Regions from separate parts of the Exiguobacterium sp. SH0S7 genome, predicted to be linked through region 1. Evidence: riboswitches for the same ligand, from Rfam matches in the RefSeq annotation. Region 1 holds a riboswitch; the other holds the start of a gene.
The links. Region 1 has a riboswitch for S-adenosylmethionine ahead of mtnK (S-methyl-5-thioribose kinase). Riboswitches for the same ligand answer to the same signal wherever they lie in the genome.

Region 2: linked by a shared signal. The riboswitch ahead of EVJ22_RS00315 (MetQ/NlpA family ABC transporter substrate-binding protein) and the one ahead of mtnK (S-methyl-5-thioribose kinase) in region 1 are both predicted to bind S-adenosylmethionine.

What each region holds. Positions count from the first base shown of each region.
Region 1 is NZ_SJVA01000004.1:143,278-148,335, forward strand. Features, by position in the region: gene EVJ22_RS08890 (methylthioribulose 1-phosphate dehydratase) at 1-551, opposite strand, end outside; gene EVJ22_RS08895 (2-hydroxy-3-keto-5-methylthiopentenyl-1-phosphate phosphatase) at 548-1,198, opposite strand; gene EVJ22_RS08900 (2,3-diketo-5-methylthiopentyl-1-phosphate enolase) at 1,195-2,349, opposite strand; SAM riboswitch class I at 2,421-2,523, opposite strand; SAM riboswitch class I at 2,729-2,831, shown strand; gene mtnK (S-methyl-5-thioribose kinase) at 2,913-4,067, shown strand; gene mtnA (S-methyl-5-thioribose-1-phosphate isomerase) at 4,064-5,058, shown strand, end outside.
Region 2 is NZ_SJVA01000001.1:55,734-60,791, forward strand. Features, by position in the region: gene EVJ22_RS00295 (DUF302 domain-containing protein) at 1-251, opposite strand, end outside; gene EVJ22_RS00300 (Spx/MgsR family RNA polymerase-binding regulatory protein) at 426-821, shown strand; gene EVJ22_RS00305 (methionine ABC transporter permease) at 852-1,514, opposite strand; gene EVJ22_RS00310 (methionine ABC transporter ATP-binding protein) at 1,486-2,520, opposite strand; gene EVJ22_RS00315 (MetQ/NlpA family ABC transporter substrate-binding protein) at 2,530-3,351, opposite strand; SAM riboswitch class I at 3,429-3,532, opposite strand; gene EVJ22_RS00320 (iron-containing alcohol dehydrogenase family protein) at 3,574-4,590, opposite strand; gene EVJ22_RS00325 (aminotransferase class I/II-fold pyridoxal phosphate-dependent enzyme) at 4,587-5,058, opposite strand, start outside.

The sequences.
Region 1 (5,058 bases):
TAGCGCTTCGCCGCATCCGGCGTCTCGCCCCAGACCGTGATGCCGTGATTACGGATGAGGACGGCACCGGCGTTTGAATGGACGTGAGGCGCGAAGGCGGCCGCGAGCGTCGGGATGTCGGCATGATTGTCGATGATTGGGACCCGGACGACCGCGTCCTCTTCCCAATACCCGAGTGCCTTGATGATCTCTTGCCCCGTGAAGACGACCTCACCGTTCACGGCGTGGAGCTCGGAGATGACGTTGTTGTCGACTGTGTGCACATGGAGTGAACACGCCGCCGCGGTCTTGTTGAACACCTCGACGTGTAGCAGCGTCTCAGCGGACGGTTTGCCAGTTTGTTCGCCAAGCAAGCGACCGGCCGCGTCGACGAGGACGAAATCGTCCGTGGTCCGTTTTCGTTTATCGCGTCCGCTCGCCGTGACGAGGAAGGTCAGCGGGTCGTCGGAGACACGAATCGCCAAATTGCCACTCGTTCCTGGGAACCAGTCGCGCGCGGCGAGTTCGTCTTTAATGTCGGCGAGTTCAAGCCAACGTGCGGTCACGCTCATACGTGCACCTCCTTCATGTGATGGGTGATGTCGTCGAACGTCTCGAACGGGGCGTAGGCGATGCCTTCCGCTTCACAGAGCGTGATGAGTTGCCCACGGGCGTAGACGAAATCGGCCCGTTTGGCGATCTCGAAGTCGGTCACCGAGTCACCGATGACGATCAAGCGATCAACGGGATCGACGATCGTCCGGGCGATTGTCGGTTTGCAGCAACCACAATCATTCGTACAATGCGCGTCACAGGCGTAGGGCCAGTCGACGCGTACCGTCTCGTCCGAGAAGTCGGCGACGTTACAGTAGATGTGGTCCGGCGCGACGTGGTCTTGCAAGATCGGGTGCACGAAAAAGTCCATGCCGCCGCTGACGACGTCGAACTTCCAAACTTGTTGCCGGACTTCTGCCAAAAACGTCGAGAACCCTGGGCGCAAGGTGATGCGGTCCAGCAAGTAGTCACGGTACGCCGAAGCGTCAGCGCTCGGCAACAGCTGGAACATCTGTCCGACCCCGGAGCGGATCGAGATGTCTTGAGCGAGCACGTCGTCTTTGAGCGCGTGCCATTCGGGCGGTGCGAACGCCCGCATCAAAGCGATGATGTTGTCCTCGGCCGTGATCGTCCCATCGAAGTCACACAAGATGTGAATCGTCATTGTTTTGACCACGCCTTTAGCGCGGACTCGAGCTCGTTCGTCTGGCTCGCCACGCCTAATACTTGCTCAATCGCTTGTCGGAACGCCCGGGCCCCGGCAGCCGCGCCGTCTGGGTGACCGTGGATGCCGCCACCGGCGTTGATGACGACGTCTGTGCCGAAATCACGGATGATGTCCGGGATGAGCCCCGGATGGATGCCGGCCGACGGGACCGGTAGAATCGGCTTCGTCCAGTGCGGCCGAGCACTGCCATCCCGAATCGTGAACGCCTCATCAGGCGGTGTCGCAAGTGAACCGTATGGGGACGGGAACAGCGTCAAGTCGGCCCCCGCGAGGCGGATCAATTTTCCGAGCAAGAGCGAGTGGCTGATCGAGCCGGTCAAGGCCCCGGCGAACGCGGGATGCGCCAAAATCGGGACGTTAATTGTTGGATCGCTCGCGAGTTCGCGGAGTGTGTCGAGCCCGTATGTATAGACGTTGAACAACAGTGCCGTCGCGCCCGCCTCGATCAAGCGGAGCGCTTGGTCACGCAGCCCGAACACCGGACCGCTGAGCGTGATGGCATAGAGCGAACGTTTCCCGGTCGTTTTGAACTGTTCTTGGATGACGGCCGCTCCGATTTTAGCTCGTTCAAGCGACGGAGTGAGCGGGTTGTCGTATAGGATTTCATCATCTTTGACGATGTCGATGCCGCCGGCGAGCTGGTCTCGAAGTTGCTGTTCTAAGAAGCGTAAATCACGGCCGATGATCCCTTTAAAGATGCTCATGACGAGCGGGCGATCATGTACGTCGAGCAACTCACGAACGCCTTGAACACCGAACTTTGCTCCGGGGAATTCAGATGCAAGCGTTTCGGGTAACGTCAAGTCGATCAAGCGTACCGAGTCATCGAGCGATAATTTCCCGAACGTCGTCGTCAAGATGGATGAGAAGTCGGGCGTGACGTTATGGAGCGGATAACGGATTGTGAAGCGGCTCGTTGTTTCCGTATGCGTCGTTGAGACGACCTCGCCCCGATACGCCTTTAATTGTTCTTGCTCTAGGTGAGGCAGTTCCGTCCACGTGCCGACGGTCAGTTCGAGGGCGATTTTCTCGGCGACAGTCGCGACGCGGTCCGTCCGGCTGATTTCATATGTGGCAGTAATACTCATGTTCGTTCCTCCTTCCGGTCAAACAAAAAATGACCCCATGCCGAGGCAAGAGGTCATCATAAAAAAATGAACTCTTATCTCTCAGCTTACGCTGCAAGAATTAGCACCGTGCCCAATCGGGTCGGTTGCTGCGACATCATCGGGCTTGTCCCCTCCGTCTGCTCTTGATAAGAATGTATTTTGAAGTTGTGAAATTTAATTGAATTTTGTCACACAATATCCGGTTCGTCAATTCCTTTTTTTGAGAAAAAAAGTTTGAGTTCGTTGTTACTATATATGCATAAAAAAAGTGACCGTTGCTCCAGCAAATTGCCGTTGACAAAGGTGGGGTCGAGTCCGTAATATTCATCACAACAAGTTCACACAATCGAATACGACACTCTTATCGCGAGTTGGCAGAGGGAATTGGCCCGATGACGCCGCAGCAACCGACCAGTAGGCACGGTGCTACATCCACCAGACATACGTCTGACAGATGAGAGGAACATCCGTTACGGCTGTGCCTCTTTCTCGCGGAGAAAGGGGCTTTTTTTGTGGGGAATATACCGAAAGGGGAAACAGACATGGCTTATCAACCATTTACAGAACAGACAGTCGTCGAGCACGTCAGAACGTTAGGGTTACTCGAAGACGGGGGCATCGCGCATTGTGAGGAGATCGGGGACGGCAACTTGAACCTCGTCTTCCGCATCCGTCAAGGCGAAACGAGCCTCATCGTCAAGCAGGCGCTACCGTATGCGAAAGTCGTCGGCGAGAGTTGGCCGCTCACACTTGAACGGGCGTGGATCGAGCAGCTTGCGTTGCGCGAATTCGCCAGTGTCGTCCCGCGTTTCGTCCCGGTCGTTCTCGGCAGTGATCGGACGCTCGCCTACACGATTTTAGAGGACCTGTCCGACTTTGATATCGTCCGGACGGGCTATTTGGAAGGGAAAGCGTATCCTGAACTCGCCCGTCACATCGGTGAGTTTTTAGGGCAGACGTTGTTTGAGACGTCCGACTATGCGGCCGGCCCAATCGAGAAGAAGCGGAAAGAACGGGATTATTACAACCCGGAACTGTGCGACATCACTGAAAAACTGATCTTCACCGATCCGTACAAAGATGCCGAGTCGAACAACATCGAAACCGCGCTCCGTCAGGACGTCGAAGCGCTTTGGCGTGACCAGAAATTGAAAGTGGAGGTCACGAAACTGAAAGTCGGTTTCGTCACGAAACACGACGCGCTCTTGCACGGGGACTTACATACAGGCAGCATCTTCGCGACGCAACAAGAGACGAAAGTCATCGATCCAGAGTTCGCTTTTTACGGACCGTTCGGCTTTGACATCGGGCAAATCGTCGCCCATTTGACGCTATCGACGTTCCATGACCCACTCAAACGGTTCGAGCGGTTCACCGACGTATTGACGGTATGGGAGACGTTTGAAAAGACGTTCCGGACGAAGTTTGAGACGGCGGTCGAACCGTTCAACACGGACGGGTTCGTCGATGAACTACTTCAAACCATCTTTAGCGACACGATCGGCTATGCCGGATGCGAACTGATTCGCCGCACCATCGGCCTCGCAGGAGTCAATGACCTCGAGACGTTACCGGAAACGGTCCGGCTCGAGCGGAAACGGGAAGCGCTCACGCTCGGCACGACGCTCATTAAACAGCGCCACGATGTCCGGACAATCGATGAATTAGTGACGCTGTTAGCGGGGGTACGCGTATGACAGTCCAAAACATTCGCTTCGAACCGTCCCGGGACGAGCTCGTCATTTTAGACCAAACGTTACTGCCGCATGAGGAGCGGTACGTGACGATCGCGACGCTCGAACAGGCGGAGCACGCCATCGAGACGTTACAAGTCCGAGGCGCGCCGGCCATCGCCTATTTCGGCGCATTCGTGCTCGCGAAAGAAGCGGTCCGCCTCCAGGATGACCCGGACTTCACACGCCGGCTCGACCTCGTCGGCCGTCGATTGATCGCGACGCGACCGACGGCGGTCAATCTGCAAAACGTGATCGAGTCACTTCTCGGGCTGAACGTCGGCGTCGACTTTGAAAGGATCGCGACCGACATCAAACATCGGGCCATCGCGCTGTTCGAGCGAGACGTCGACACGTATCGGGCCATCGGGGAGCATGCGCTCACGGTGCTGCCAGCAGGGGGGAACGTCTTAACGATCTGTAACGCCGGGGCGATCGCGACGTCGCGTTACGGGACTGCGCTCGCTCCGTTTTACGTCGGGAAAGAGCGAGGTATCGCGTTTAACGTCTTCGCTTGTGAGACGCGGCCGCTCCTCCAAGGGGCACGCCTGACCGTCTGGGAGCTCGACCAGGCCGACATCGATGTCACGCTCATCACCGACAATATGGCCGCTTGGACGATTCAGGCGAAAGGGGTCGACGCCATCATCGTCGGCGCTGACCGCATCACACGGACGGGTCATGTCGCCAATAAGATCGGCACGCTTCAGCTCGCCGTCCTGGCTAAACATTACGGGATCCCGTTTTACGTCGCGGCCCCGCATTCGACGTTCGATTTGACGGCGGACGATGTGATTCAAATCGAGGAGCGGAGCGCGCTAGAAGTGACCCATATCGGCGGACAACCGACGGCGCCGGTCGGGATCACCGTCTTTAACCCGGCGTTTGACGTCACACCGCCTGAACTGATCACCGGACTCATCACCGAAGCGGGCGTGTTCGAGCCGAATGAAGC
Region 2 (5,058 bases), on a different contig from region 1:
GTGAAGACGGCGAGCTTGCACGGCAGGAAGTAGCCGCCCTCACGGTGCGCCGTGATGACTTTCTTGGCCTCTTTCGGGTTGCACACTTCGAGGATACGATAGTCCCCGTCGATGGCTTCACCTTTCTCTTTGAGCGTATCACTCAAGTCGAAATCCCACAGCACGCCGAACGCTTCGTCCTTGAGCGTCGCTTTCAACTTCTCGACCACTGCTTCGACCGACTGATCCGTCTTCACCGTATAATCAAACATGTAAGCCCCTCCTTGTTTGTTGTCTCTCTCGTCATGTACCCGAACTCGCTTGAAACGAATCGTTCCGACGATTTCGAAAAAAGTATATGTGATTTGAAACATATTCTACGCCGAACCCGTATAATCGAGAGACAATAAAGTAATCCAACCTTAGGAAAAGGAGAAGTGGTTGTCGTGACGGTCACCGTATTCACGCATACAAGCTGCAGTTCTTCCCGCAAGACGCTCGATTGGTTACGCGAACAGAATATCCCGTTCATCGAGAAGAAATTGACCGACCAAGGAATGTCGTTCACCGAGTTCAAGGAGATGCTCCGGCTCACCGAAAACGGGACGACCGATCTCTTGTCTGTCCAAAAAAGTGTCTACAAACAAGCGGCCGACCAGCTCGACGAGATGTCGCTCCGCGAACTGTACAGTTTTGTCGCGACGCATCCGCAGATCTTGAAGAGTCCGATCGTCGTCGATGACAACCGGATCCAGATCGGGTTCAGCGAGAAAGAGATCCGGACGTTCATCCCCCGGCATAACCGGATCGCCGACTTGAAACGACTATTAGACAAACAGTAAGAGCGCCGCAAATTTTGCGACGCTCTTTTGTCAGGCTTTCTTTAGCCGGGCCGCCAAGCGGTTGCCGAACGATTGGATCGACTGCACGAGCAGGATCAAGACGAAGATCGTCACGTACATGACTTCCGGCTCGAACCGGAGATGCCCGTACTGATAGGCGATATCTCCGAGTCCGCCCGCACCGACGAGACCCGCCATCGCCGTCGCACCGATCAGACCGATCGTCGCGATCGTCAGACCGAGCACGATCGACGACCGCGCCTCACGGATCAATACGTACCAGATGATCTTACGCGTCGAGATGCCCATCGCCTCGTACGCCTCGACGACGCCGCGATCGACTTCGAGCAGTGCCGACTCCATCAAACGGGCGATGTATGGCGCCGTGAAGACGATGAGCGGCAACAGCACGCCTTGGACGCCGATCGTCGTCCCCATGATGAAACGGGTGAACGGCAAGATGAAGAATAGCAGAATGATGAACGGGATCGAGCGGACGACGTTGATCACGCTCGACAATGCCCCGTAAAAGTAACGGTTCGCGAGCCGTCCATTCGGCCGCGTCAAGACGAGGAGCGTCCCGAGCGGCAAGCCGATCAGTGTCGAGATGACGAGCGCGATGCCGGTCATCGTCAGCGTCTGGATCGTGCCCGTCCAAATCAAGTCACCCCATTTTTCCCAAAACTGCAGCATGGTTCGTCACCTCCTTTACTTTGACGCCGCTCGCTTCAAGGTAGCGGACGGCTTGGTCGGTCTGTGCCCGGTCCCCGTCGAGATGGACGAGCAAGTTGCCGACGAGACCGCCTTTCAGCTTTTTGATCCCGCCCCCGATGATGTTCGGCAGCAGGCCGAACCGTTTCGTCAGCTCGGCGAGGACGGCCTGTTCGGTCTGGTGACCGATGAACGACAAGTTGACGAGCGTCCCGTGCGAGCTCAACACGTCGACGACTTCTTTCGGGACGTCGAGGTTCGCTTTCAAGAAGCGGCGCGTCGTCGGATGCTGCGGGTCCGAGAAGACGTCGAGGACGTCGCCTTCTTCGACGATCTTGCCGGCGTCGATGACGGCGACCCGGTCACAGATGCGCTCGATGACTTCCATCTCATGGGTGATCAAGAAAATCGTCAGACCGAGCTCGCGGTTGATCTCGAGCAACAGATCGAGGATCGACTCGGTCGTCTCCGGGTCGAGCGCGCTCGTCGCCTCGTCACTGAGCAGGATGTCCGGCTCGTGCGCCAAGGCCCGGGCGATGGCGACGCGCTGTTTCTGGCCGCCGGAGAGTTGCTCCGGGTAATGTTTACGGTGATCGGTCAGTCCGACGATATTGAGATACTTGTCGACCCGCTCGCTGATCGAGCGTTTATCGAGTCCTTCTAGGCGGAGCGGGATGGCGACGTTGTCTTCGACGGTCGCCGTCTTCAGCAGGTTATAGTGCTGGAAGATCATCCCGATGCGGTGACGGAGCTTTGATAACCCTTTTTTGTCGAGCGTCGTGATGTCTTGTCCCTCGATCTCGACTTGACCTGACGTCGGCCGTTCGAGCAGATTGATCATGCGGATTAGCGTGCTCTTGCCGGCGCCGCTCCGTCCGATGATGCCGAAGATCTCACCTTTTTCAATCGTCAGCGAGACGTCGTCGAGTGCCGTGACGGTCCCTTTGTTCACCGTGAACGTTTTTGAGATCTGTTTGAGTGCGATCATAGTGCCTCCTTAAAACGCCGGGACGATCGAGCCGTCGAACGTCTCTTCGATGAACGTCCGGACCTCGTCCGAGTGGTAGTAAGATTTGAGTGTCTCGACGACTTCATCGTCTTTGTTGTCGGTACGGACGACGACGTAGTTCGGGTACGGGTTGTCGACCGTGTCTTCATGGAACAACGCGTCCTCATTGATCGATAGGCCGGCACCCATCGCGAAGTTCGTGTTGATGGCCGCGAGCGCGACTTCCGGGAGCTGGGTCGGGAGCTGTGACGCCTCGAGCTCGATGAATTCGAGGTTGAGCGGGTTCTCGGCGATGTCACGTTTCGTCGCCTTGTCCGTCAATCCTTCTTTCAAGGTGATGAGTCCGGCCGTCTCATACAGGCGCAGCGCCCGAAGTTCGTTCGCCGGGTCGTTCGGGACGGCGACTTTATCGCCCTCCTTCAACTCCTTGATGTCCGTCAGCTTGTCCGAATAGAGCCCCATCGGGAAAGCGACCGTCTTGAACACGTCGTCGATCTTATAGCCTTTGTCCGCCTTCTGCAGCTCGAGGAACGACAGCGTCTGGTAACTGTTCACGTCGAGACTGCCTTCGTCGAGTGCGGTGTTCGGCGTGTTGTAGTCGTTGAACACCTTGATGTCGAGCTCGAGGCCATCCTCGGCCGCGAGTTCTTTTACTTTCTCGGCGATCTGCTGGTGCGGCCCACCCGTCACGCCGATCGTGAGGGCTTCTGTGCTGAGCGATTCGCTCGCGTCCGATTGGCCGCACGCCGACAAGGCGATGGCCGCGAGTAGAGATGTTCCTGCGAGTACTGTTTTCTGTTTGATGTTCATGAATGATTCCTCCTCCAAAATAAAAGCCCGCTACTCATAAAGAGTGGCGGGCACGACAAGTCAAAGACAGTCGGACACGCTCATCTCCCAGACGTTTCGTCTGTTGGAATTAGCACCATGATCATTACGATCTGGTTGCCGGGTTTCATAGGGCCAGTCCCTCCACCACTCTTGATAAGCTATCGGTCTTATTTAATTGTTATCATCTTACTTTTAATTCTTTTATTTGTAAACAGAAAATACTAAATTTTCAAAAATTATTTTCAAATAGTCAATATCGAGCGTTACGGGTGAACGTTGCAACTCGGTCTCGACCCGGACCGCGTCGACCAGTTGCGGTATGTCGGCCGGCACGAGTCCGAGCGTCTCAAGTGACGTCGGCGCGCCGATCCTGGCGAGCCACGCCTCTAAATATGGGGCGTCAGACGAGCCACGCAACCGTTCTTGGACAAGGAGGCCGAATCCGACCTTGTCGCCATGTAAGAACGGGTGGGTCGACTCGAAGCGGCTGAGCGCGTTGTGAACGGCGTGGGCGACGGCAACGCGTGTCCCGGCGTCCCCGAAACCACCGACGGCGCCGCCGACGGCGAGGATGTGATCGACCGCGAACCGGGTCTCTGGCCCATACGCGGTGAAACTGGACTCACTCAAGTCGAGTTCGACGAGCCGGCCGCATTGCTCGGCCAAGGCGAGACCGGTGTTGACGCCGGCGTCAGGCGAACTGTCGCCGCTCAAATAGCGGGCCTCGTAAAACTTGGCGACCGTGTCGATGACGCCGGCCCGGAAGTAGTCGTACGGCGAGTCGGTCACGACCCTTGCGTCGACGATGACCCGCTCGATGACGACGCGGAACACGTCGTAGCGGACGTATGCCCCTTGCTCGTCATAGATGACGCTGAGCGGCGTGAAGGCGGCACAGTTCGAGGCGAGCGTCGGGATGACGATCAGCGGGACACCTTGCCGGTAAGCGACGAGTTTCGCCGTGTCGACGAGCTTACCCCCACCGATGGCAATGAGGACGTCCACATTTTTCAAACGGAGCCGTTCGACCTCAGCGTCCGTGCATTCGCCGCCGAACAGCGATGTCGGATAGGCAGTGATCGCTGGCAGGACGCGCTTGACGACGTCAAAACCGTTCTGTCCGCGCAGCACGTGAGCACGACGGCCATCGATCAATTCATCGAGCCGCTCGAGCGCGTCATCCGCATGGTCGTACTCGAGCACGGCTTGGCGGATCATGCCCGGACCTCTTCATACGTCGCAAACAGTTTCTCGATCCGCTCGACGGCCTCGTCGATCTTCGGCTCGGCGGAGACGAGCCCGAACCGGACGTACCGCTCGCCTTCTGAGCCGAAGAAATAGCCCGGCGTCACGGCGACCCCTGCCTCGTGGAGCAGCTTATGGGAGAACGATTTGGCGTCCCCGTCCGGCACTTTCGCCCAGACGAAGAACGAGCCACTCGGGGCCGTGATGTCCCATCCGGCCTGACGTAACCCGTCGACGAGCCGGTCGCGGCGGGCCTCATACAACCGTGACAAGTCGTCCCGGAGCGAACGCGGTGACTCGAGCGCGGCGATGGCCGCCTCTTGGATGGCCGAGAACACGCTCACATGGACGTGGTCCTGGTACGTGTTGATCGCCTCGATGATGTCGCGGTTGCCGACGGCGAAAGCGACCCGCCAGCCGGACATGTTGAACGCCTTCGAC